Regions from separate parts of the Chromohalobacter sp. 48-RD10 genome, predicted to be linked through region 1. Evidence: predicted binding sites of a transcription regulator. Region 1 holds the regulator's gene; each other region holds the start of a gene.
The links. Region 1 encodes PhoB, which activates phosphate uptake and scavenging genes when phosphate is short. Its sites were predicted from a motif close to TGTCATANNNNTGTCANA; they were not measured.
Positions count from the first base shown of each region.

Region 1 (5,326 bases):
CGTCTGCGCTCGCGGGTCGATGGTATCGACCCGCGTGTGCGTACGCATGGTCAGCTGAAGCGCATCGGCCACCTCGAGGGGGGAGCGCATCACCAAACGCTCAGGGTGCATTCCCTTGGCAAAGCCCGTGGACAAAAGCGGTTTCGAATAGTCAGAGCCGCTATCGGCAGTGATCAGAGTGATGGCGCGCCGGGCATCGCGAGCACGTACCTGCCGGGCCAGTCCCAGACCGGCCATGCCGCTGCCGACGATGATCAAAGGGTCGCTCATTGGCGCCTCTTGCTACGCATGAAGAAGGGTGACGACGCGGCGATACGACAGCGCGGACGCTGCAATAACGCATCGTACACGCATGATACACTAATGTACTTTGAGCCTGATCTTACGCATGACACACAACCGTTTCAGCGCTAGCCCACACTGGCTGCCGGCCGCCGCCCAGCGCCCCCGCATGAGCCCCGCTTGGTGGCGTTGGGTAGCTTCGCGCGACTCGCTGACCGCACGCCTGCGCGCTGCCAGCACACAGCCCTTCGGAGTACGGCTGCTCGCTCAGGGAATCAGCCGCCCCCGGCGCGACGAAGCCCGGGCGCTGGGGCTCGACCCCCGGGCCCGTATCTGGCGGCGCGAGGTCATGCTGATGCTGGGCGAAACACCGTGGGTCGCGGCACGTTCGGTGGCCCCGCTAACGTCGCTCCACGGCGTGCGGCTGCAGTCGCTGGGAACACGTTCGCTGGGCAGCTGGTTGTTTCGCCAACCCGGCCTGGAACGCGGCCCTATCGAGATCATTCGGTCGCCGGCTCCCACGCTCGTCACGGCACACGGTCGCGCCGCGCCCTGGGGACGGCGCTCCGTCCTGCGCTTGGGGCGTACATCGATTCTCGTCCAGGAGTTCTTTCTCGACGCCATGGACGCTGACCTCGCGTTGTCATCACGCTAAGCTGACCATTCACGTTTCCACAGGAGAGCCCGATGTCCGCCGATTCATCCGACGCCGCGCGCCCCACCGGCCTGGCCCGCGTGCCGGATTTCCTGCGCCTGACGCGTCTGGACCGCCCCATCGGCACCTGGCTTCTGATGTGGCCGACGCTGTGGGCGCTATGGCTGGCGGCCGAGGGCGTACCCGAGCGCGGCACGCTGCTGATCTTCGTTATCGGCGTGTACGTGATGCGTGCCGCCGGTTGCGTGGTCAACGATTACGCCGACCGACATTTCGATGGCCACGTCAAGCGTACGCGTGACCGGCCATTGGCCACCGGGCGCATCTCCGAGAAGGAAGCCAAGGCCACCTTCACGATACTGGTGGTGATTGCCTTCGGCCTGGTCTGCCTGACCAATCTGCCCACCGTGCTGCTGTCATTCGCGGCGCTGGCGCTGGCGGCCACCTATCCGTTCATGAAGCGCTATACGCATTTCCCGCAGGTAGTGCTGGGGGCGGCCTTCTCGTGGGGTATTCCCATGGCATTCATGGCCATTCAGCACCAGGTACCGCTCGAGGCGTGGTTACTGCTGGCCGCCAACATCGCCTGGACGGTGGCCTACGACACCGAATACGCCATCGTCGACCGCGACGATGACCTCAGGGTAGGGATCAAATCCACGGCGGTCCTGTTCGGCCGCGCCGACCGGTTGATCATCGGGTTGTTGCAGGCCCTGACCGTGGTGCTGCTCGCCTGGATCGGCCTGCGTCTGGCGCTTGGCGGGTTCTTCTGGCTGGGGCTGGCCGCCATGGTGGCGATTTTCGTCTACCAACACTATTTGATTCGTTATCGTGAGCGCGACCCTTGCTTCCGCGCCTTCCTCAACAATCATTGGGCCGGGCTGGTGACCTTCGCGGGCATCGCCCTGGCGTTATGGCCTATATGACGCTATGAACTATAGGTAAAGAACGCGATTGTCACGAAAATGTCACATTAGCGCGTTGTAATCGTCATGCCGATGTCATTCATGAGTGATTCGTTTCATCGCGATCCGCAAGAGGCCCACGCCCATGACCGCCAAGACAGTGCTCATCGTCGATGACGAGGCGTCCATCCGCGAAATGATCGCGGTGGCGCTGGAAATGGCCGACTACCGCGTGTTGGAAGCCGACAACGCCCAGGCGGCGCACGCCATGGTGGTCGACGATCAACCCGATCTGCTGCTGCTGGACTGGATGATGCCTGGCACCAGCGGCATCGAACTGGCGCGACGTCTCAAGCGCGATACCACCACCGCCGAGCTGCCGATCATCCTGCTCACCGCCAAGAGCGAGGAAGACAACAAGATTCAGGGATTGGAAGCCGGCGCCGATGATTACATCACCAAGCCGTTCTCGCCGCGGGAACTGGTGGCACGCCTCAAGGCCGTGCTGCGACGTACCACGCCCACCGGGGTCGAGGACACGGTGGAAATCGACGGCTTGCGTCTCGATCCCGTCAGCCACCGGGTCAGCGCCAACGGCGAGGCGCTGGACGTGGGCCCCATCGAGTATCGGCTCCTGCAGTTCTTCATGACGCATCAGGAACGCGCCTACACCCGCAGCCAGTTGCTCGACCAGGTCTGGGGTGGCAATGTCTACGTCGAAGAGCGCACCGTCGACGTGCATATTCGCCGCCTGCGCAAGGTGCTCGGCGATGACCACCAACACCTCATCCAGACGGTACGCGGCACCGGTTATCGCTTCTCCACCAAGGAGTAGCGCACGTGTACTATTGGACCAATGAACTGTGGCGTCTGGCGTACCTCGTCATCGGTCTCGGTGTCCTCGGGTGGCTCTTCGGCGAACCCGGCTGGGGGCTGGCCGCCGGTCTGGGCCTCTACGTCTACCTGCATCTTCGCCATTTGCGTGCCCTGTATGTCTGGCTGACCCAACATCCACATGACACGCCACCGGTTGGCGCCGGGGTCTGGGGCGACCTGTTCGATCGCCTCTACAAGTATCAGAAGATCCAGCGTCAATCGCAGGCTCGCCTGCGCGATATCATCCGCCGCGTACAAGACTCCTGCGAGGCAATGCGCGATGCCGTGGTCATGCTCGACCATCACGGCGACCTAGAGTGGTGGAACAGTGCCGCGGCCCAGATGCTCGGCTTTCAAACCCCCCATGATCGCGGCCAGCACATCACCAACTTCCTGCGCGACCCGCGCTTCGTGGCCTATTTCAATGCCCGCGATTACCGCGAACCGCTGACTTTGGCCTCGCCGATACGCGATGATGTGACGCTGCAATACCAGGTCACGCTGTTCGGCGACGACGAGCGCTTGGTCATGGCGCGTGACATCTCGCAACTGCATCGCCTCGAGCAAATGCGACGCGACTTCGTGGCCAATGTGTCGCATGAGCTGCGCACCCCGCTCACCGTGTTGACCGGTTATCTCGAGACTTATCTCGATCAGGCCGATCAACTACCATCGCGCTGGCAGCGCGGCCTCGGCCAGATGCAGGAACAGACCCAGCGTATGCAGAACCTGGTCGAGGACCTACTGCTGTTGTCGAAGCTGGAAACCGACGAGACCCGCGACGATCCGGCCCCGCTGGACATGGCCACGCTGCTGGAAAACATTCGCGATGACGCTGCCAACCTCTGCGCGGGCAGTCATGAGATAGCCCTGGACATCCACACCGACCATTGCCTGCTGGGTGACGAAGGCGAGATGCGCAGCGCCGTTTCCAACCTGGTCTTCAATGCCGTGCGTTACACACCGCCGGGAAGCACCGTCACGCTGCGCTGGAAGCCCTGGAAGGAGGGTGCTGCGGTAGAGGTCGAGGATGACGGCGACGGTATCGACCCGGTACACCTGCCACGCCTCACCGAACGCTTCTATCGCGTCGACAAGGGGCGCAGCGCCGCCAACGGCGGCACCGGCCTGGGGCTGGCCATCGTCAAGCATGTGTTGCTGCGCCACGACGCGCATCTCGACATCGACAGCCCCCCCGGCCAAGGCGCGCTTTTCCGCTGTGTCTTCCCCGCCACGCGCGTGCGCACCGCCCCCAAAGAACGGCGTGCCGTGGGTAGCGACTAACGTTGCCAGAAAAACACCTGCTCGACATATCAGCCGTTGGCCACGCGTCGTGGCGGTTGGGTTTCAGTCTTCTCGCGACATGCCAACGGGCAGTTGCCGCAGTAGCCGAGTCCGGGGAGAAGATAGCGAATGCAGCAGACACGCCGGATGGACTCGATGTCACCTTCACTGCTTTCATAATAGCGAATGGGGCGAAACAGCGGATTACGCTTGCCATCGGCCAATTCCCGCAGAGTCATCAGACGCCCGCCCGTATCGGCCCGCGCCTGGCCACCGGGCAAGGTATAGAGCTGGGAGATGAGGTAGTCATAGTAGTGGCCGAGATTGCCCCATAGTGCGCGGGGCGCGATACCGGTATGCTCGGCCATGCAGGCAATCGCCGGCCCCCAGGTGTCGCGTATCATGGGAAGAAAGCGCGTTTCGGCCTGAGTGGCGACGAGCGGTGTGCCGGTGTCTTCGACGACCAGTGCCTCGATGAGCATATCCTCGCCGAGTACCAAGCCCAGACGCGATAGCTCGAGCGGTAATTGTCGCTCCGCCAGCAGGTTGTGCGCCGCTCCCAGATAGGTAGTGAGCGCCAGGAAATACTTCGACCACAGCGAGATCACGGCGCGAGAATCGCCATGCTGATGCTCGGCGCCATAACGCTTGAGGATCTGTGTCATCCCGGGCTCGGAGAATACATCTCGCGCCGCCCAGGTCGTCGCTGGCGCCTGGTCCCAGGTGACCAGCTTGCGATCCATCCCTTTCAAGGGACCGGCATAAAACCGATCAAGCAGCACTGACATCGAAAGCTTTCCTGTGGCGAGGCCAAGTGGAAGGCGTGGGCCAGATACCCACGCCAAAAAGCGTAAATGAAAACCACTCGCGATTCAATCGTGCCAAGGTCTTGTCTGCAAAGTCGTCGAGCGATGGCTAGGCAGGGCCTAGAAGTCGTAGGTCAGGCTCGCACGTACATTCCGCTCCGCTCCAAAATAGCAGTGCTGAAGCGAATTGCATGAGGCCACGTACTCCTTGTCGAAGACGTTGCCCACATTGAGCTGCACCTGCATGCCCGGCATCCCCATCTGGCTCATGTCATAGCCCAGCATGGCATCGACCAGCGTGTAATCGGGAACTTGCTCGGTGTTGGCACGATTCGCTTGGATATCAGCGTAATAGCGCACCCCGAGGCCGGCATCCAGACCTGCGAGCGTATCGCCTTGGAAGGCATAATGGCCCCACAGGCTAGCCTGGTGACGCGGGGCGTAGATGGCGTGACTGCCTTCTTCGCTATCCACATCGCTCTTGGTGTAGGTAATGTCGGTGTAGCTATAGGCGGCCT
Region 1 is NZ_JARANX010000003.1:69,253-74,578, reverse strand. It holds gene OP496_RS05255 (FAD-dependent oxidoreductase) at 1-270, opposite strand, end outside; gene OP496_RS05250 (chorismate lyase) at 389-937, shown strand; gene ubiA (4-hydroxybenzoate octaprenyltransferase) at 970-1,863, shown strand; gene phoB (phosphate regulon transcriptional regulator PhoB) at 1,988-2,677, shown strand; gene phoR (phosphate regulon sensor histidine kinase PhoR) at 2,683-4,002, shown strand; gene fhuF (siderophore-iron reductase FhuF) at 4,032-4,790, opposite strand; gene OP496_RS05225 (TonB-dependent siderophore receptor) at 4,929-5,326, opposite strand, start outside.

Region 2 (5,326 bases), on a different contig from region 1:
TTGCGCGCGGTGATACGCGAAACCTCCAGCATTTCGGCCAATGCGCGCTCTGAGGGTAAAGCCTCACCGGCCTGCCAGGCCCCCGCCTCGATGGCATCGCCCAATTGCCGCGCCAGCTGATGATAAAGCGGCGTCGCCAAGTCGGGATCCAGCGTCATCTCAACAAAGCGTGGGTCCATGAAAACGGTCTCTCATTTCGGATTCTGAGTAACCAATATAGAGCCTCTTTAATACCAGTCAAATACCAATTGGTCTTGTAGTGGTATCTATGCCTAAGAAGAATGTGAAGAGGGAGGCGGAAGAGATAAGAAGGAAGAGAGAAGAGAGGGAAAAGAATGGAGCAATAGAGGGCAAGGCTGGTCGACGACAGCATCGCTCGGGCTTGATTACCGGCACCGAGAGCCGCATACAATAGTCATCGACAATACTGAGGAGAGCCCCATGAAGACGCTAGTGATCGGTGCCAACGGCCAGATCGGCCGCCAGTTCTGTGAACTCGCGCATGAGGCCGACGTGCCGATTCGAGCGATGATTCGCGATACGTCGCAGCAGGCGTGGTTCCAGGCGCGAGGCATCGAAACGGTGCTTGCCGATCTGGAAAGCAATTTCCGCCATGCTTTCTATGGCTGCGATCAGGTGGTGTTCGCGGCGGGATCGGGACCCCATACCGGCCCCGACAAGACGCTGATGATCGATCTAAATGGCGCGCTGAGCGCGGTCGATCTGGCTGCATCGCTGGGGATCGGGCGTTTCATCATGCTCAGCGCCATGCGTGCCGACAAGGTGCTCGAGGCCCCGGCCAAGCTGCGCCCTTACATGGCTGCCAAGCATGCCGCCGATGCGCATCTACGTGCGTCGCGCGTGCCTTACGTGATCCTCAAACCGGGCCGACTGACCAATGAGACCGCAACGCAACGCGTCACCACCGACATCGCCAACGCCGACGACAACCGTATTTCACGTGCCAATGTCGCGCATGCGTTGCTCGAGGTAATGCGCAACCGAGAATTGCGCCAACATGAGTTTTCCCTGCTCGATGGCAATACGGCGATTGATGAGGCGCTGTGCTGATCCAGCGCTCGGCAGGACATCGCGCTTATCCCCCGCTTTTCCCCGCCAGGCGTTGGTTGGCGAGGGATACACGAACCCGTATAGTATCGACTTACTCCCCCCAACCGAATGTGTCTCGATGCTGCAGAACAACTCCGCGCTTGCCCAGCTCAAGCAACAGATTCGTGAAACCACCCCGCGTGTTCAAGGGGTGATCAAGGCCACTGATCGCGGTTTCGGCTTTATCGAAACCGAGGACGGCACCTCCTATTTCGTTCCGCCCCCCGCCATGAAGCAGGTACTGCATGGCGACCGCGTCGATGCGCTGGTCAAGCAGGAGGGAGACAAGACCTCCGCCGAGCCCGATACGCTCCTCGAAGCGGGACTCGAGCGTTTCGTGGCGCGACTGGTCAAGCGCGATGGGCGCCTCAGTGTCGTTCCCGACCATCCGTTGATCAGCAACCAGTTGCGCGCACGCCTCAAGAACTCGCTCGACGAAAGTACGCTCGGTGACGGCGACTGGGTCGTGGCACACTTGGTGCGCCACCCGCTCAAGCCCGACGACCGCGGGTTCTTCGCCCAAGTCGACGAGCTCGTAGTCAAGGCCGACAACCCCGCCGTGCCGTGGCGCGTGACCCTGGCGCGCCATGCGCTGGAACAGGCGTCGCCGCAATTCGGCGAGCAGTGGCCGCTGCACGATGAAGGCCTCGAGCGCGAAGACTGGACTGCAACGCCCTTTTTCACCATCGACGGTGAAAAGACCCGCGACATGGACGACGCTCTGCACATCGAGACGCACGAAGATGGCTGGCGTCTCAGCGTGGCGATCGCCGATCCTACGGCATACGTCCGTGAGGGTGATCCGGTCGATCTGGAAGCGCAGACCCGCGCCTTCACCGTGTACCTGCCAGGCCAGAACGTCACCATGTTGCCGGAAACACTGGCCAACGAGCTGTGCTCGCTGAAGGAAGGCGAGGAGCGCCCGACCCTGGTCTGTACATTGGACATCCAGCGCGACGGCACCCTAGGCGACTATCGATTCTTCGCCGCCAATGTCCGTTCGCATGCACGTCTGGTGTACGACCAGATCTCCGACTGGCTGGAAGGCCAAGGCGATTGGGCCCCTGCCGACGAGGCCATGGCTACGCAGCTCAAGGCCTTGGCCGCGATGACCGAGGCCCGCAACGCATGGCGCCAGGAACACACGCTGGTGTTCAAGGACCGTCCCGATTATGCCTTCGACGTCGATGACGCGGGCAACGTGCTAGCGGTGCGTATCGAGGAACGCCGTACCGCTCAGCGCATGATCGAGGAGTCGATGATCGCGGCCAACGCCTGCTGCGCCGATCTGCTGGCTTCGCACGTGGGCCATGGCATCTTCAACGTGCATCAGGCGTTCGAGCCCGAGAAGGCCGATCAGGCGATCGAGTTCCTGGCCACCCAAGACATCAACGTGGAACGCGAACAGTTGCTGGAACTCTCGCGCTACCGCGAGCTGCGCCGCGCCCTGGAAGCACGCGAGGACGCCTGGCTCGACGCACGCCTGCGCCGTTTCCAAGGCTATACCAACATGTCCGCCCAGCCTGGCCCGCACTTCGGGTTGGGACTGCCGGCATACGCCACCTGGACATCGCCCATCCGCAAGTACGGCGACATGGTCAATCACCGCCTGATCAAGCGCGTGCTCAAGGGCGAAAGCGCACCCGCCGAGGCCAGCCAGGCATTGACCGAGCAGCTCACCGAGCGGCGGCGCCTGAATCGCATGGCGGAACGTGACGTCAAGGATTGGCTCTACGTGCGCTATCTCGGCCCCTCCGCCGAAAAAGGCGAAGTTTTCGACGCCGAGATCATCGCCATCAACCGTGGCGGCATGCGGGTTCGGCTCTCCGCCAATGGTGCCACGGCGTTCGTTCCGGCACCATTCATGCACAGTGAACGCGACAAGGTCGCCATCGACGACAAGGAAGGCCGTATCCAGATCGAGGGCCAGCCGCGCTACAAGCTCGGCGACAGCGTTCAGGTCGCACTGGCCGAAGCCGTCGAGGCGACACGCTCGTTGGTCGCACGTCCCGCCGCATGAAGCTGGCCATGTCTTGCGTCACCAGAAGTGGACGCAAGGCATGGCATGTGCCAGCGTAATCTCATGACAGCGCGGTGACATTCCTACGACAAGCCCGTCAGGGCCCGAGCGGTCACTCCGTAACCAACCGGGAAGGTTTCAAGGAGTCACGCTTTGCATATCACCGATATCACGATGTTTTACGCACCTGCCAGCGGTGGAGTACGAACCTACCTCGAGGCCAAACGCAACCGCTTGGCGACACTGCCTGGCGTGATATCCAGCCTAGTGATTCCCGGTACCCGCCATGTAGTCAGTGAGTCCATCCATGAAATTCCCGCGCCACCGCTCCCCTTCAGCCAAGGGTATCGCTTTCCCCTGAGGCGAGAAGGCTGGCGGCGCGAACTGATTCAGATGGCGCCGGATCTCATCGAGGCCGGCGATCCTTACGTCACCGCTTGGGCCGCGCTTGATGCCGGCCGGACCTTGGACGTCCCCATAGTGGGATTTTACCACTCCGACCTACCTCGCCTGATCGGCAACCGTCTCGGGAACTGGACGCGCATTGCCCTCAAACGCTATGTCGAAAACCTCTACCGGCATTGCAACCGTGTCCTCGCGCCGAGTCGCGTCATCGCCGATAGACTTAATGGCCTTGGCCTCGACAATGTCGCCCTGCAATCGTTGGGGGTCGACTTGCAGACCTTCTCGCCCCAGCACCGCCAAGATACCTGTCGCCAGCGCTTGGGCCTCGACGACAATACGCGCCTGCTGATCTTCGTAGGGCGCGGCTCGCGCGAGAAGAACCTGCCGGTTCTGTTGGAAACCGCACGGCGCCTCGGAAAAGGCTACCACCTGCTGTTGATCGGGCCGCAGATGCCGCAACGCGTTCCTGACAACGTCAGCGTCATCGGCCGCTACACGGCCACCGCCGATGTCGCCGAGTGGTTGGCCAGCAGCGACATGCTGCTGCATGCCGGTACTCAAGAAACGTTCGGTCTGATCGCCCTGGAAGCCATGGCAAGTGGCATTCCAGTCGTCGCGGCACGCGCCGGCGCCCTAGCCGAGAATGTGCCCCTGGGCTGCGGACTGCTTTGTGAACCCCACTCGGCGGACGATATGGCACGCGCCGTGCGCGAACTCTGCGCCAATGCGCCCGAGGAACAAGGGCGTCGTGCCCGCCTGCATGTCGAACGCCATCACGATTGGGATATCGTGGTCTCCAGCCTGATGAAGCATTATCGTGAATTGACCGGACAACGCGTCAACACGGAGGGCCTTCAGCATGGCTGATCGCCACCTTTCCCTCGTCCTGCACGATGTCGCGCCGGAAACCTGGCCCGACTACACCAACTTCTTGGCCAGGGTCGACGCCCTGGCACATCGACACGGTCCGATCCCGATCACCTGGCTGGTGGTACCCGATTTTCACCATCGCAGCGACTGCCGCCGCGACGGCGTCTTCCTCGAGCACTTGCAACGCCGCCGAGCCATGGGCGATGAATTGGCCTTGCACGGTTATTATCATTGCGACGACGCGCCCGCGCCGCGCACGCCTCGCGACTGGTTCATGCGGCGCTTTTACACCTGGGAAGGCGAGTTCTACGCTCTCGACGAAGATGAGGCGGCACAGCGCCTGGACAAAGGCATCGACCTCTTTCGATCACAGGGCTGGCCACTCACCGGCTTCGTGGCGCCAGCCTGGCTCATGAGCCAAGGGGCGCGGCGAGCACTGGCCCAGCGCGACTTTTGCTACACTAGCGACCCGCAACATCTGTATACGCTGCCCAGCTTCATGCGCCTCGAGGCGCCGGGGCTGGTATGGAGTGCCCGTAGCGCCTGGCGTCGTGGCCTATCACGCCTGGCCAGCGAAACGCAGCGCTGGCGTAGCCGCCAGGCACCGCTGCTGCGCCTGGGACTACATCCCGTGGACATGCGCCACGCCAGCGTTCAGGCATACTGGCTCGCGGTTCTGGAGCGCCTGATCCACGAAGGACGTCGCCCTATCACCAAGTACGATTGGGTGACGGGGCAACGCCGGAGGGAGCAGCACGCCGCATGAAGCGCCTGGTGATATTGCTTTTTATCGGGTTGGTGGCGGCCATCAGTATCCCGCTGTTATTCGGCGGGCGCGCACTTTTCGGTGAACTCGCCTCATTTCCCTTGCAGCAACTGGCGTTTATGCTGCTGCTGATCGTCATCTGCTGGAACGTCAAT
Region 2 is NZ_JARANX010000001.1:387,476-392,801, forward strand. It holds gene OP496_RS01745 (GntR family transcriptional regulator) at 1-179, opposite strand, end outside; gene OP496_RS01750 (SDR family oxidoreductase) at 442-1,071, shown strand; gene OP496_RS01755 (exoribonuclease II) at 1,190-3,130, shown strand; gene OP496_RS01760 (glycosyltransferase family 1 protein) at 3,284-4,402, shown strand; gene OP496_RS01765 (polysaccharide deacetylase family protein) at 4,395-5,171, shown strand; gene OP496_RS01770 (lysylphosphatidylglycerol synthase transmembrane domain-containing protein) at 5,168-5,326, shown strand, end outside.
Region 2: the regulator PhoB is predicted to act here: its motif matches at 3,204-3,221, upstream of OP496_RS01760 (glycosyltransferase family 1 protein).

Region 3 (5,326 bases), on a different contig from region 1:
ATCTTCGTGTCCGCCGACAATCCGCACGATCCGCAGTACATCGCCATCGATTGCGGGATCGTCGGCAGCCTGACCCGCGAGGACCAGGATTACCTGGCCCGCAACCTGCTCGCTTTCTTCCGCCAGGACTACTACGAAGTCGCCGTATTGCACATCGAATCGGGCTGGGTCGGCGAGGACACCCGCGCCAACGAGTTCGCCGCCGCCATTCGTGCGGTCTGCGAGCCGATTCTCGAGAAGCCGCTCAAGGACATTTCCTTCGGCCAGGTGCTGCTGGGGCTGTTTCAGACCGCGCGGCGCTTCAACATGGAAGTCCAGCCGCAGTTGGTGCTGTTGCAGAAAACGCTGCTCAACATCGAAGGGCTCGGCCGCCAGTTGTACCCGGACCTGGACTTGTGGAGCACCGCCAAGCCTTACCTGGAACAGTGGATGAAGGAGCGCGCCGGGCCACGCGGCTTCTGGGACGCCTTGACCAAGCACGCGCCCGAACTCTCGCGACAGTTGCCCGAGCTGCCCGTGCTAGCCCACCAGGCCCTCACCCGCAATGAAGACAGCCACCGCCAGCAGCGCCAGCAAACCGAGGCGCTCAATGCCTTGCGGCGGCGCTTGCGCGGTGCCGGAACACGGGCGCGACGGCTACGCTTCGGAACGCTGTTGGTTGCCATCGCTTTAGCTTGGCAGCCTCTCTGGGAATGGGCGCATAATCAGCCCTGGCCAGTGCTCACCGCCGCCGCGCTCGGCCTGCTATTGATTGCCTGGCGTTAACATCCCCTCTCAGCGCGCAATGTTGCTGCTATCATCTACCCATCATCCTCTTTGTCTCGGAACCGTCACATCATGAGTGATACGCTTTCCCAGCTATCGGACGTCCTGGCCGCACGCCGCCATGCCGCCCCCGACAGCTCGTACGTTGCCAAGCTCCATGCCCAGGGCCTCAACAAGATCCTGGAGAAAGTTGGTGAGGAGGCTACCGAAACCCTGCTTGCCGCCAAGGATGCCGAACACGGCGACGATAAAACGCGTCAGGCATTGGTCGCCGAAACCGCCGACCTGTGGTTTCATAGCCTGGTGATGCTGTCGCATCTGGACATCGATCACCAAGCCGTTCTGGACGAGCTGGCCCGTCGCTTCGGCGTCTCCGGCCTGGACGAGAAGGCGGCACGACAATCACGCTAATCGGCTCGGCCACATCCGAGCATGAAGGAGAGCTCCCATGTTAGGTGGAATCAGTATCTGGCAACTGCTGATCGTTCTCGGCATCGTCATCCTGATCTTCGGTACCAAGAAGCTCCGCAACCTCGGCAGCGACCTGGGAGGCGCCGTTAAAGGCTTCAAGAGCGCCGTCGGCGAAGAGGAACAGCAAAAAGCGCAAGACGACGAGGACACGAGGCAGCAGCGTGTCGAGCATGAGGCAAACGACGAGACGCTCGACACCCAATCGAAAGCCTCTCCATCGTCCAAGGCCGACGAAACCTCCGAGCGGAAGTAACCGCCATGTTCGATATGGGCTTTCTCGAACTGATGATCATCGGTGTCGTGGCCCTGTTGGTGCTAGGGCCCGAGCGTCTGCCCACGGCGGCGCGCACCGTGGGCCTATGGATCGGCAAGATCAAGCGCACAGTGTCCGGCATGCAGCGTGAAATCAACGCACAGCTGGAAGCCGAGGATCTGCGCCAGAAGCTCAACGAGCAACAACGCAAGCTCGATGCCGGTCTGCACAAGGTCCGCGACGGGGTCGAACGCCACGCCGACGACACCGATACGCATCACGCCAGATCACGCCGGGACCCGGCGGCACCTGGACCGGATGATGACGCCTCGGCGGCACGTCCTGCCACCTCCCGTGAAACACCCGATGCCTCGTCCGCCAAGGATTCCAACACCCCATGAGCGATACATCGTCTCGCGAGCCGGAGGAGCACGCCCAGACACCCCTGGTCGAACACCTGATCGAGCTGCGCTCGCGGCTAGTCAAGGCGGTAGCCGTGATCGTCGCCATCTTCGCGGCGCTTTACGCCTTCTCCAATGACATCTACAGCTTCGTTGCCGACCCGCTGATGGCGCTCTTGCCAGAAGGCGCGCAGATGATCGCCACCGAGGTGGCCTCACCGTTCCTGGCGCCTTTCAAGCTGACGCTGTTCACGGCCTTGTTCATCGCCGTTCCCTTCGTGCTCTACCAGGCCTGGGCATTCATCGCGCCGGGCCTCTACCGGCACGAGAAGACGTTGGCATTTCCCCTGCTCGCCTCGAGCATCCTGTTGTTCTACGGCGGCGTGGCCTTCGCCTATTTCGCGGTCTTCCCCCTGTTGTTCGACTTCTTTGTCCACACCGGGCCGGAGAACGTCACGGTCATGACCGATATCAATCAGTATCTCAATTTCGTGCTCAAGCTTTTCTTCGCCTTCGGTGCGGCCTTCGAGATTCCCATCGCCACTTTCCTGCTGATCTGGACCGGCGCGACCAGTGTCGAGAGTCTCGGCAAGAAACGCCCCTACGTGCTCGTCGGCTGCTTCGTGGTCGGCATGCTGATGACACCCCCGGATGTGGTCTCCCAGAGCCTGCTCGCCGTCCCCATGTGGCTGCTGTTCGAGATCGGCATTCTCTTCGGCCGCCTGGTTCCGCGTCGCCGGCACGACACTGATGACGAGTCACATAGCGAAAGCTGATATCCCGATAGGTGGACCGCTCTTCTAGCCCGCCGCCACTGTCATATATCTGTCACAAAGGAGCGTCATACTGTCGCCCCAATAGTTGGTCACCCCCGACGACAGGGAGCTCATGATGGACGGTACGCGCTCTTCCGATGTTCCCCTCGGTAGCGACAACGTCACCTCTCAGGAGGGCGGTGAAACACCCCCGCTTCGCGTCAACCGCACGCGCACGGGCATTCACGCCAAGCCCGCGCCATCCCCCGGGGCCGATCTCGACGATCCAGTACTGTACTTCAACCGTGAGCTCTCGCACCTGCAGTTCAATATCCGTGTACTCGAGCAGTCCCTGGACCCTTCGCATCCGCTGCTCAACCGGCTGATGTTCCTGCTGATCTTCTCTTCCAATCTGGACGAGTTCTTCGAGATTCGCGTGGCCGGACTCAAGCATCAGATCGCCCTGGCCCGCGAGGAAAGCGGCGCCGATGGCATGCCGCCACGCCAGGTGCTGACCGAGATATCGCGCATCGCCCACGAGCAGGTCGAGCGGCAATACCACATCCTCAACGAGACGTTGATTCCCGCGCTCGAGGAACAGGGCCTACGCTTCCGGCGCCGTACGCAGTGGACCGAGGCCCAGGCCGATTGGGTACGCGAGTATTTTGCCGAGGAGATCATGCCGGTGATCAGCCCCATCGGCCTCGACCCTTCGCATCCCTTTCCGCGCCTGGTTAACAAGAGCTTGAACTTCATCGTCGAACTCGAAGGCACCGATGCCTTCGGTCGTGAAGGGGGACTTGCCATCCTGCCCGCACCACGCTCGCTGCCACGCTTGATGCGCCTGCCACGCGAGCTGAGCGAGGCTGGCTATACCGAATATGTCTTCCTGTCGTCGATGATCCACGCCCATGCTCAGGAGGTATTTCCCGGCATGCAGGTGCGCGGTTGCTACCAATTCCGCCTGACGCGCAACGCCGATCTGGCCGTTGACCCCGAAGACGTTTCGGACCTGGCCTCGGCCTTGCGCGGGGAACTGCTGGCACGACGCTATGGCAGCGGCGTACGCCTCGAGGTGGCCGATAATTGCCCCGACCGGTTGACGCACTTCCTGCTCACCCAGTTCGAACTCGAGGCGGCGGATCTGTACCGCGTATCCGGCCCGGTCAACCTTACCCGGCTGATGTCGGTACTCAGCGACGTCGACCGCCCCGATCTTTTGTATCGCACCTTCACGCCCGGTTTACCGCGTCAGGTCAAGAGCGACGTCAGCCTGTTCTCGCAGATCGCCCAGAACGACATTCTGCTGCACCATCCCTTCCAGTCGTTTGCACTGATCGAGGACTGGCTCCAGGAGGCCGCCAGCGATCCGGACGTGCTGGCGATCAAGCAAACCCTGTACCGAACCGGCGCCGATTCGCCCATCGTTAGCGCCCTGGTCGATGCCGCACGCAACGGTAAGGAAGTCACCGTGGTCATCGAGCTGCGGGCGCGTTTCGACGAGGCCGACAACCTCGCGCTGGCATCGCGTCTTCAGGAAGCCGGCGCCATCGTCATCTACGGCGTCATGGCCTACAAGACCCATGCCAAGATGCTCCACATGGTCCGCCGTGAACGCGGTGCGCTGCGCTACTACGCGCATCTAGGCACCGGCAACTATCACTCCAAGACCGCCAAGTTGTACACCGACTACAGTCTGCTCACTGCCAACGAGACGCTGTGCGAAGATGTTCACAAAGTCTTTCAGCAGCTCTCGGGAATGGGCAAACCGCGTCAGATCGATACGCTCCTGCACGCGCCGTTCGTGCTGCACGACCGCCTGGTGTCGATGATTGATCGCGAAGCGCGCTACGCGGAAAAGGGTCACAAGGCACAGCTGATCATCAAGTGCAATTCGTTGACCGAGCCGCAGCTGATCCGCGCGTTGTATCGCGCTTCGCGCGCCGGCGTGCAGTGCGACCTGATCGTTCGCGGCATGTGCTGCCTGCGCCCCGGGATCGAAGGAATCTCCGACAATATCCGGGTGCGCTCGATCATCGGCCGCTTCCTGGAGCACACCCGCGTTTTCCACTTCCACAATGGCGGCAAGCCCGAAACCTGGTGCTCCAGCGCGGACTTCATGGAGCGCAACATGTTTCGCCGCGTGGAGACCTGCTTCCCACTGCTCGACAAGAAGCTCGCCCAGCGCGTGCGCAAGGACCTGACAACTTACATGGTAGACAACTGCCAAAGCTGGGAGCTACAAACCGATGGTCGTTATCGCCTCCTCGACGCCGGCGATGCCGAACCTGTCAGCACCCAGGAAACCCTGCTCTACGCCTACGCCGCCAAGCCCTGACCTCGAAGCTCGAAGCTCGAAGCTCGAAGCTCGAAGCTCGAAGGCAGCCTAAAACAAAACGCCTCCGCCGCAATAAGCGACGGAGGCGTTGTTTCTTTTCAGCGTCCAGCCAAGTAGCGGCGCTTGTATCGCTTTCAGTTATACCCCGACCTGGCCACCATCGTCTTTCTGGATCACGACCGTGGCCGCCCGTGGACGCACGTTGTCAGCGGCAGCGCGCGTGGCATCCTGCGTCGCGGCATCGGGGTTCGCCGGCCAATTGCCGGGGTGCTGGATATTGATAAATAACGCTGTCTTGTCGGGCGTAGCGAAGATCCCCGTTACTTCGCAGCCATTGGGGCCG
Region 3 is NZ_JARANX010000016.1:17,855-23,180, forward strand. It holds gene ubiB (ubiquinone biosynthesis regulatory protein kinase UbiB) at 1-765, shown strand, start outside; gene OP496_RS13775 (phosphoribosyl-ATP diphosphatase) at 838-1,176, shown strand; gene tatA (Sec-independent protein translocase subunit TatA) at 1,214-1,489, shown strand; gene tatB (Sec-independent protein translocase protein TatB) at 1,495-1,890, shown strand; gene tatC (twin-arginine translocase subunit TatC) at 1,887-2,666, shown strand; gene ppk1 (polyphosphate kinase 1) at 2,782-4,983, shown strand; gene OP496_RS13800 (PhoX family phosphatase) at 5,122-5,326, opposite strand, start outside.
Region 3: the regulator PhoB is predicted to act here: its motif matches at 2,706-2,723, upstream of ppk1 (polyphosphate kinase 1).

Region 4 (5,326 bases), on a different contig from region 1:
TATCCTGATCGACAAAAGCACCAAGGTCATCTGCCAAGGCTTCACCGGTGGCCAGGGGACCTTCCACTCCGAGCAGGCGATTGCCTACGGCACTCAGATGGTGGGTGGCGTGACGCCAGGCAAGGGTGGCCAGACGCACCTCGGCCTGCCGGTGTTCAACACTGTCAAGGAAGCCGTCGACACGACCGGTGCCGAAGCCTCCGTGATCTACGTGCCCGCGCCGTTCTGCAAGGATTCCATCCTTGAGGCCGCCAATGCCGGCATCAAGCTGATCGTGTGCATCACCGAGGGAATTCCGACCCTCGATATGCTCGACGTCAAGGCCAAGTGCGACGAGTTGGGCGTGTGCCTGATCGGGCCGAACTGCCCGGGGGTGATCACGCCGGGCGAGACCAAGATCGGCATCATGCCGGGGCATATCCACAAGTCCGGCAAGGTCGGCATCGTATCGCGCTCCGGCACCTTGACCTATGAAGCCGTCAAGCAGACCACCGATCATGGATTCGGCCAGTCCACTTGCGTGGGCATCGGCGGCGACCCGATCCCGGGATCCACCTTCATCGACATGCTCGAGATGTTCGAGAAGGACCCGCAGACCGAAGCCATCGTGATGATCGGCGAGATCGGCGGCACGGCGGAAGAAGAAGCCGCAGCATACGTCAAGGAGCATGTCTCAAAGCCGGTGGTCTCCTATATCGCCGGTGTAACGGCGCCTCCGGGCAAGCGCATGGGCCACGCCGGTGCCATCATCGCTGGTGGCAAGGGTACGGCGGACGAGAAGTTCACCGCGCTCGAGTCTGCAGGCGTCAAGACCGTGCGTTCGCTCGCCGAGATCGGCGATGCGCTGAAGGCAGCGACGGGTTGGTAAGTCGCCTCTAGGCCCGGCGGGTCATGGGTCGCCGGCCAGTGAGCATGACGAAGGGCATCCCTACGGGGATGCCCTTCGTCGTTTCAAGTGCTTTATGCAAACGGCCTGCGCTCGCTGCCTTTCTTGAAAACGCGACCGTTCGTAAAAACGTGCAAGTGACTACCGACGCCGGGATAGCAGTTTGACGAAAGCACGTCCCGCCAACGCCAAGAAGACCGGCGCACCAGCGATGAGGTAGAAGTAGTAGGTCACGAAGCGCCAGATGAGCACCGCTGCAGCGGCGCTTTGCTTGCCGATTAACGGCGCCAGCAAGGCAGTGGAGGTCAGTTCGGCACCGCCTGCGCCCCCAGGCAGAAAACTCAACTGTCCTGCCGCCATGGAGAGCATTTGTACCAGGAAGGTCCAAGCCCAATCGACATGGGCATCCAGGCCCTGCACGGCCAGATACAGGACGCTGTAACGCAGCATCCAGTGGGTGCAGCACAGGGCGAAGACCGACAACAAGGTCAGACGAGGCAGGCGTAGCGTCTCGATCAAGGCGTTACGGAAATGCAGCAGGCGGCGAGCGAACCCGAAGCGTGCCTTGCGGCGCACCTTGAACCGCTCGAGCCAGTTGCCGGTGACCTGGAGCAGGCGTCCATAGTGGCGTATGACCAGCCACAGCAGGATGAAGCCGCACACCAGCAGCAACGATGGCAAGCCCACCAGCCAGCCGAGGTTGAGATCGATGGCCTCGATGAGGACATAGAGCGCGACGCCTATCAGCGCGGAAAGAAAGAAGAGCAGGTCAGTCAACTGATCGACGGCGAAGATCGCCGAAGCCTGCGCGGGCCGAACGCCGCGTCGTGCCAGCAAGCCTAGGAGCGTCAGTAAGCCCCCGGTGCCGCCGGGGGTGGCGCAGATGGCAAACTCGGTAGACATCACGATGCCCACTGCGCGCGTCTGACCGAGGTGTCCGGCGCGTCCCGCCAGCAGCAAGCGAAGCCGCAAGGCATTGACGTTCCAGCAGATGACGATCAGCAGCAGCATAAACGCCAGTTGCTGCAAGGGAAATGAGGCGAGTTCACCGAAAAGTGCGCGCCCGCCGAATAACAGCGGGATACTGATGGCCGCCACCAACCCGATAAAAAGCAATATCACCAGGCGCTTCATGCGGCGTGCTGCTCCCTCCGGCGTTGCCCCGTCACCCAATCGTACTTGGTGATAGGGCGACGTCCTTCGTGGATCAGGCGCTCCAGAACCGCGAGCCAGTATGCCTGAACGCTGGCGTGGCGCATGTCCACGGGATGTAGTCCCAGGCGCAGCAGCGGTGCCTGGCGGCTACGCCAGCGCTGCGTTTCGCTGGCCAGGCGTGATAGGCCACGACGCCAGGCGCTACGGGCACTCCATACCAGCCCCGGCGCCTCGAGGCGCATGAAGCTGGGCAGCGTATACAGATGTTGCGGGTCGCTAGTGTAGCAAAAGTCGCGCTGGGCCAGTGCTCGCCGCGCCCCTTGGCTCATGAGCCAGGCTGGCGCCACGAAGCCGGTGAGTGGCCAGCCCTGTGATCGAAAGAGGTCGATGCCTTTGTCCAGGCGCTGTGCCGCCTCATCTTCGTCGAGAGCGTAGAACTCGCCTTCCCAGGTGTAAAAGCGCCGCATGAACCAGTCGCGAGGCGTGCGCGGCGCGGGCGCGTCGTCGCAATGATAATAACCGTGCAAGGCCAATTCATCGCCCATGGCTCGGCGGCGTTGCAAGTGCTCGAGGAAGACGCCGTCGCGGCGGCAGTCGCTGCGATGGTGAAAATCGGGTACCACCAGCCAGGTGATCGGGATCGGACCGTGTCGATGTGCCAGGGCGTCGACCCTGGCCAAGAAGTTGGTGTAGTCGGGCCAGGTTTCCGGCGCGACATCGTGCAGGACGAGGGAAAGGTGGCGATCAGCCATGCTGAAGGCCCTCCGTGTTGACGCGTTGTCCGGTCAATTCACGATAATGCTTCATCAGGCTGGAGACCACGATATCCCAATCGTGATGGCGTTCGACATGCAGGCGGGCACGACGCCCTTGTTCCTCGGGCGCATTGGCGCAGAGTTCGCGCACGGCGCGTGCCATATCGTCCGCCGAGTGGGGTTCACAAAGCAGTCCGCAGCCCAGGGGCACATTCTCGGCTAGGGCGCCGGCGCGTGCCGCGACGACTGGAATGCCACTTGCCATGGCTTCCAGGGCGATCAGACCGAACGTTTCTTGAGTACCGGCATGCAGCAGCATGTCGCTGCTGGCCAACCACTCGGCGACATCGGCGGTGGCCGTGTAGCGGCCGATGACGCTGACGTTGTCAGGAACGCGTTGCGGCATCTGCGGCCCGATCAACAGCAGGTGGTAGCCTTTTCCGAGGCGCCGTGCGGTTTCCAACAGAACCGGCAGGTTCTTCTCGCGCGAGCCGCGCCCTACGAAGATCAGCAGGCGCGTATTGTCGTCGAGGCCCAAGCGCTGGCGACAGGTATCTTGGCGGTGCTGGGGCGAGAAGGTCTGCAAGTCGACCCCCAACGATTGCAGGGCGACATTGTCGAGGCCAAGGCCATTAAGTCTATCGGCGATGACGCGACTCGGCGCGAGGACACGGTTGCAATGCCGGTAGAGGTTTTCGACATAGCGTTTGAGGGCAATGCGCGTCCAGTTCCCGAGACGGTTGCCGATCAGGCGAGGTAGGTCGGAGTGGTAAAATCCCACTATGGGGACGTCCAAGGTCCGGCCGGCATCAAGCGCGGCCCAAGCGGTGACGTAAGGATCGCCGGCCTCGATGAGATCCGGCGCCATCTGAATCAGTTCGCGCCGCCAGCCTTCTCGCCTCAGGGGAAAGCGATACCCTTGGCTGAAGGGGAGCGGTGGCGCGGGAATTTCATGGATGGACTCACTGACTACATGGCGGGTACCGGGAATCACTAGGCTGGATATCACGCCAGGCAGTGTCGCCAAGCGGTTGCGTTTGGCCTCGAGGTAGGTTCGTACTCCACCGCTGGCAGGTGCGTAAAACATCGTGATATCGGTGATATGCAAAGCGTGACTCCTTGAAACCTTCCCGGTTGGTTACGGAGTGACCGCTCGGGCCCTGACGGGCTTGTCGTAGGAATGTCACCGCGCTGTCATGAGATTACGCTGGCACATGCCATGCCTTGCGTCCACTTCTGGTGACGCAAGACATGGCCAGCTTCATGCGGCGGGACGTGCGACCAACGAGCGTGTCGCCTCGACGGCTTCGGCCAGTGCGACCTGAACGCTGTCGCCGAGCTTGTAGCGCGGCTGGCCCTCGATCTGGATACGGCCTTCCTTGTCGTCGATGGCGACCTTGTCGCGTTCACTGTGCATGAATGGTGCCGGAACGAACGCCGTGGCACCATTGGCGGAGAGCCGAACCCGCATGCCGCCACGGTTGATGGCGATGATCTCGGCGTCGAAAACTTCGCCTTTTTCGGCGGAGGGGCCGAGATAGCGCACGTAGAGCCAATCCTTGACGTCACGTTCCGCCATGCGATTCAGGCGCCGCCGCTCGGTGAGCTGCTCGGTCAATGCCTGGCTGGCCTCGGCGGGTGCGCTTTCGCCCTTGAGCACGCGCTTGATCAGGCGGTGATTGACCATGTCGCCGTACTTGCGGATGGGCGATGTCCAGGTGGCGTATGCCGGCAGTCCCAACCCGAAGTGCGGGCCAGGCTGGGCGGACATGTTGGTATAGCCCTGGAAACGGCGCAGGCGTGCGTCGAGCCAGGCGTCCTCGCGTGCTTCCAGGGCGCGGCGCAGCTCGCGGTAGCGCGAGAGTTCCAGCAACTGTTCGCGTTCCACGTTGATGTCCTGGGTGGCCAGGAACTCGATCGCCTGATCGGCCTTTTCAGGTTCGAACGCCTGATGCACGTTGAAGATGCCATGGCCCACGTGCGAAGCCAGCAGATCGGCGCAGCAGGCGTTGGCTGCGATCATCGACTCCTCGATCATGCGCTGAGCGGTGCGACGTTCCTCGATACGCACCGCCAGCACGTTGCCCGCGTCATCGACGTCGAAGGCATAATCGGGACGGTCCTTGAACACCAGCGTGTGTTCCTCGCGCCATGCGTTGCGGGCCTCGGTCATCGCGGCCAAGGCCTTGAGCTGCGTGGCCATGGCCTCGTCGGCAGGGGCCCAATCGCCTTGGCCTTCCAGCCAGTCGGAGATCTGGTCATACACTAGACGCGCATGCGAACGGACATTGGCGGCAAAGAAGCGATAGTCGCCGAGAGTGCCGTCGCGCTGGATATCCAATGTGCAGACCAGGGTCGGGCGCTCCTCGCCTTCCTTCAGCGAACACAGCTCGTTGGCCAGTGTTTCCGGCAACATGGTGACGTTCTGGCCCGGCAGATACACCGTGAAGGCGCGGGTCTGCGCTTCCATGTCGACCGGGTCGCCCTCGCGGACGTATGCCGTGGGATCGGCGATCGCCACGCTGAGACG
Region 4 is NZ_JARANX010000020.1:23,785-29,110, forward strand. It holds gene sucD (succinate--CoA ligase subunit alpha) at 1-868, shown strand, start outside; gene OP496_RS14560 (lysylphosphatidylglycerol synthase transmembrane domain-containing protein) at 1,028-2,020, opposite strand; gene OP496_RS14565 (polysaccharide deacetylase family protein) at 2,017-2,793, opposite strand; gene OP496_RS14570 (glycosyltransferase family 1 protein) at 2,786-3,904, opposite strand; partial or broken gene OP496_RS14575 (exoribonuclease II) at 4,058-5,326, opposite strand, start outside.
Region 4: the regulator PhoB is predicted to act here: its motif matches at 3,967-3,984, upstream of OP496_RS14570 (glycosyltransferase family 1 protein).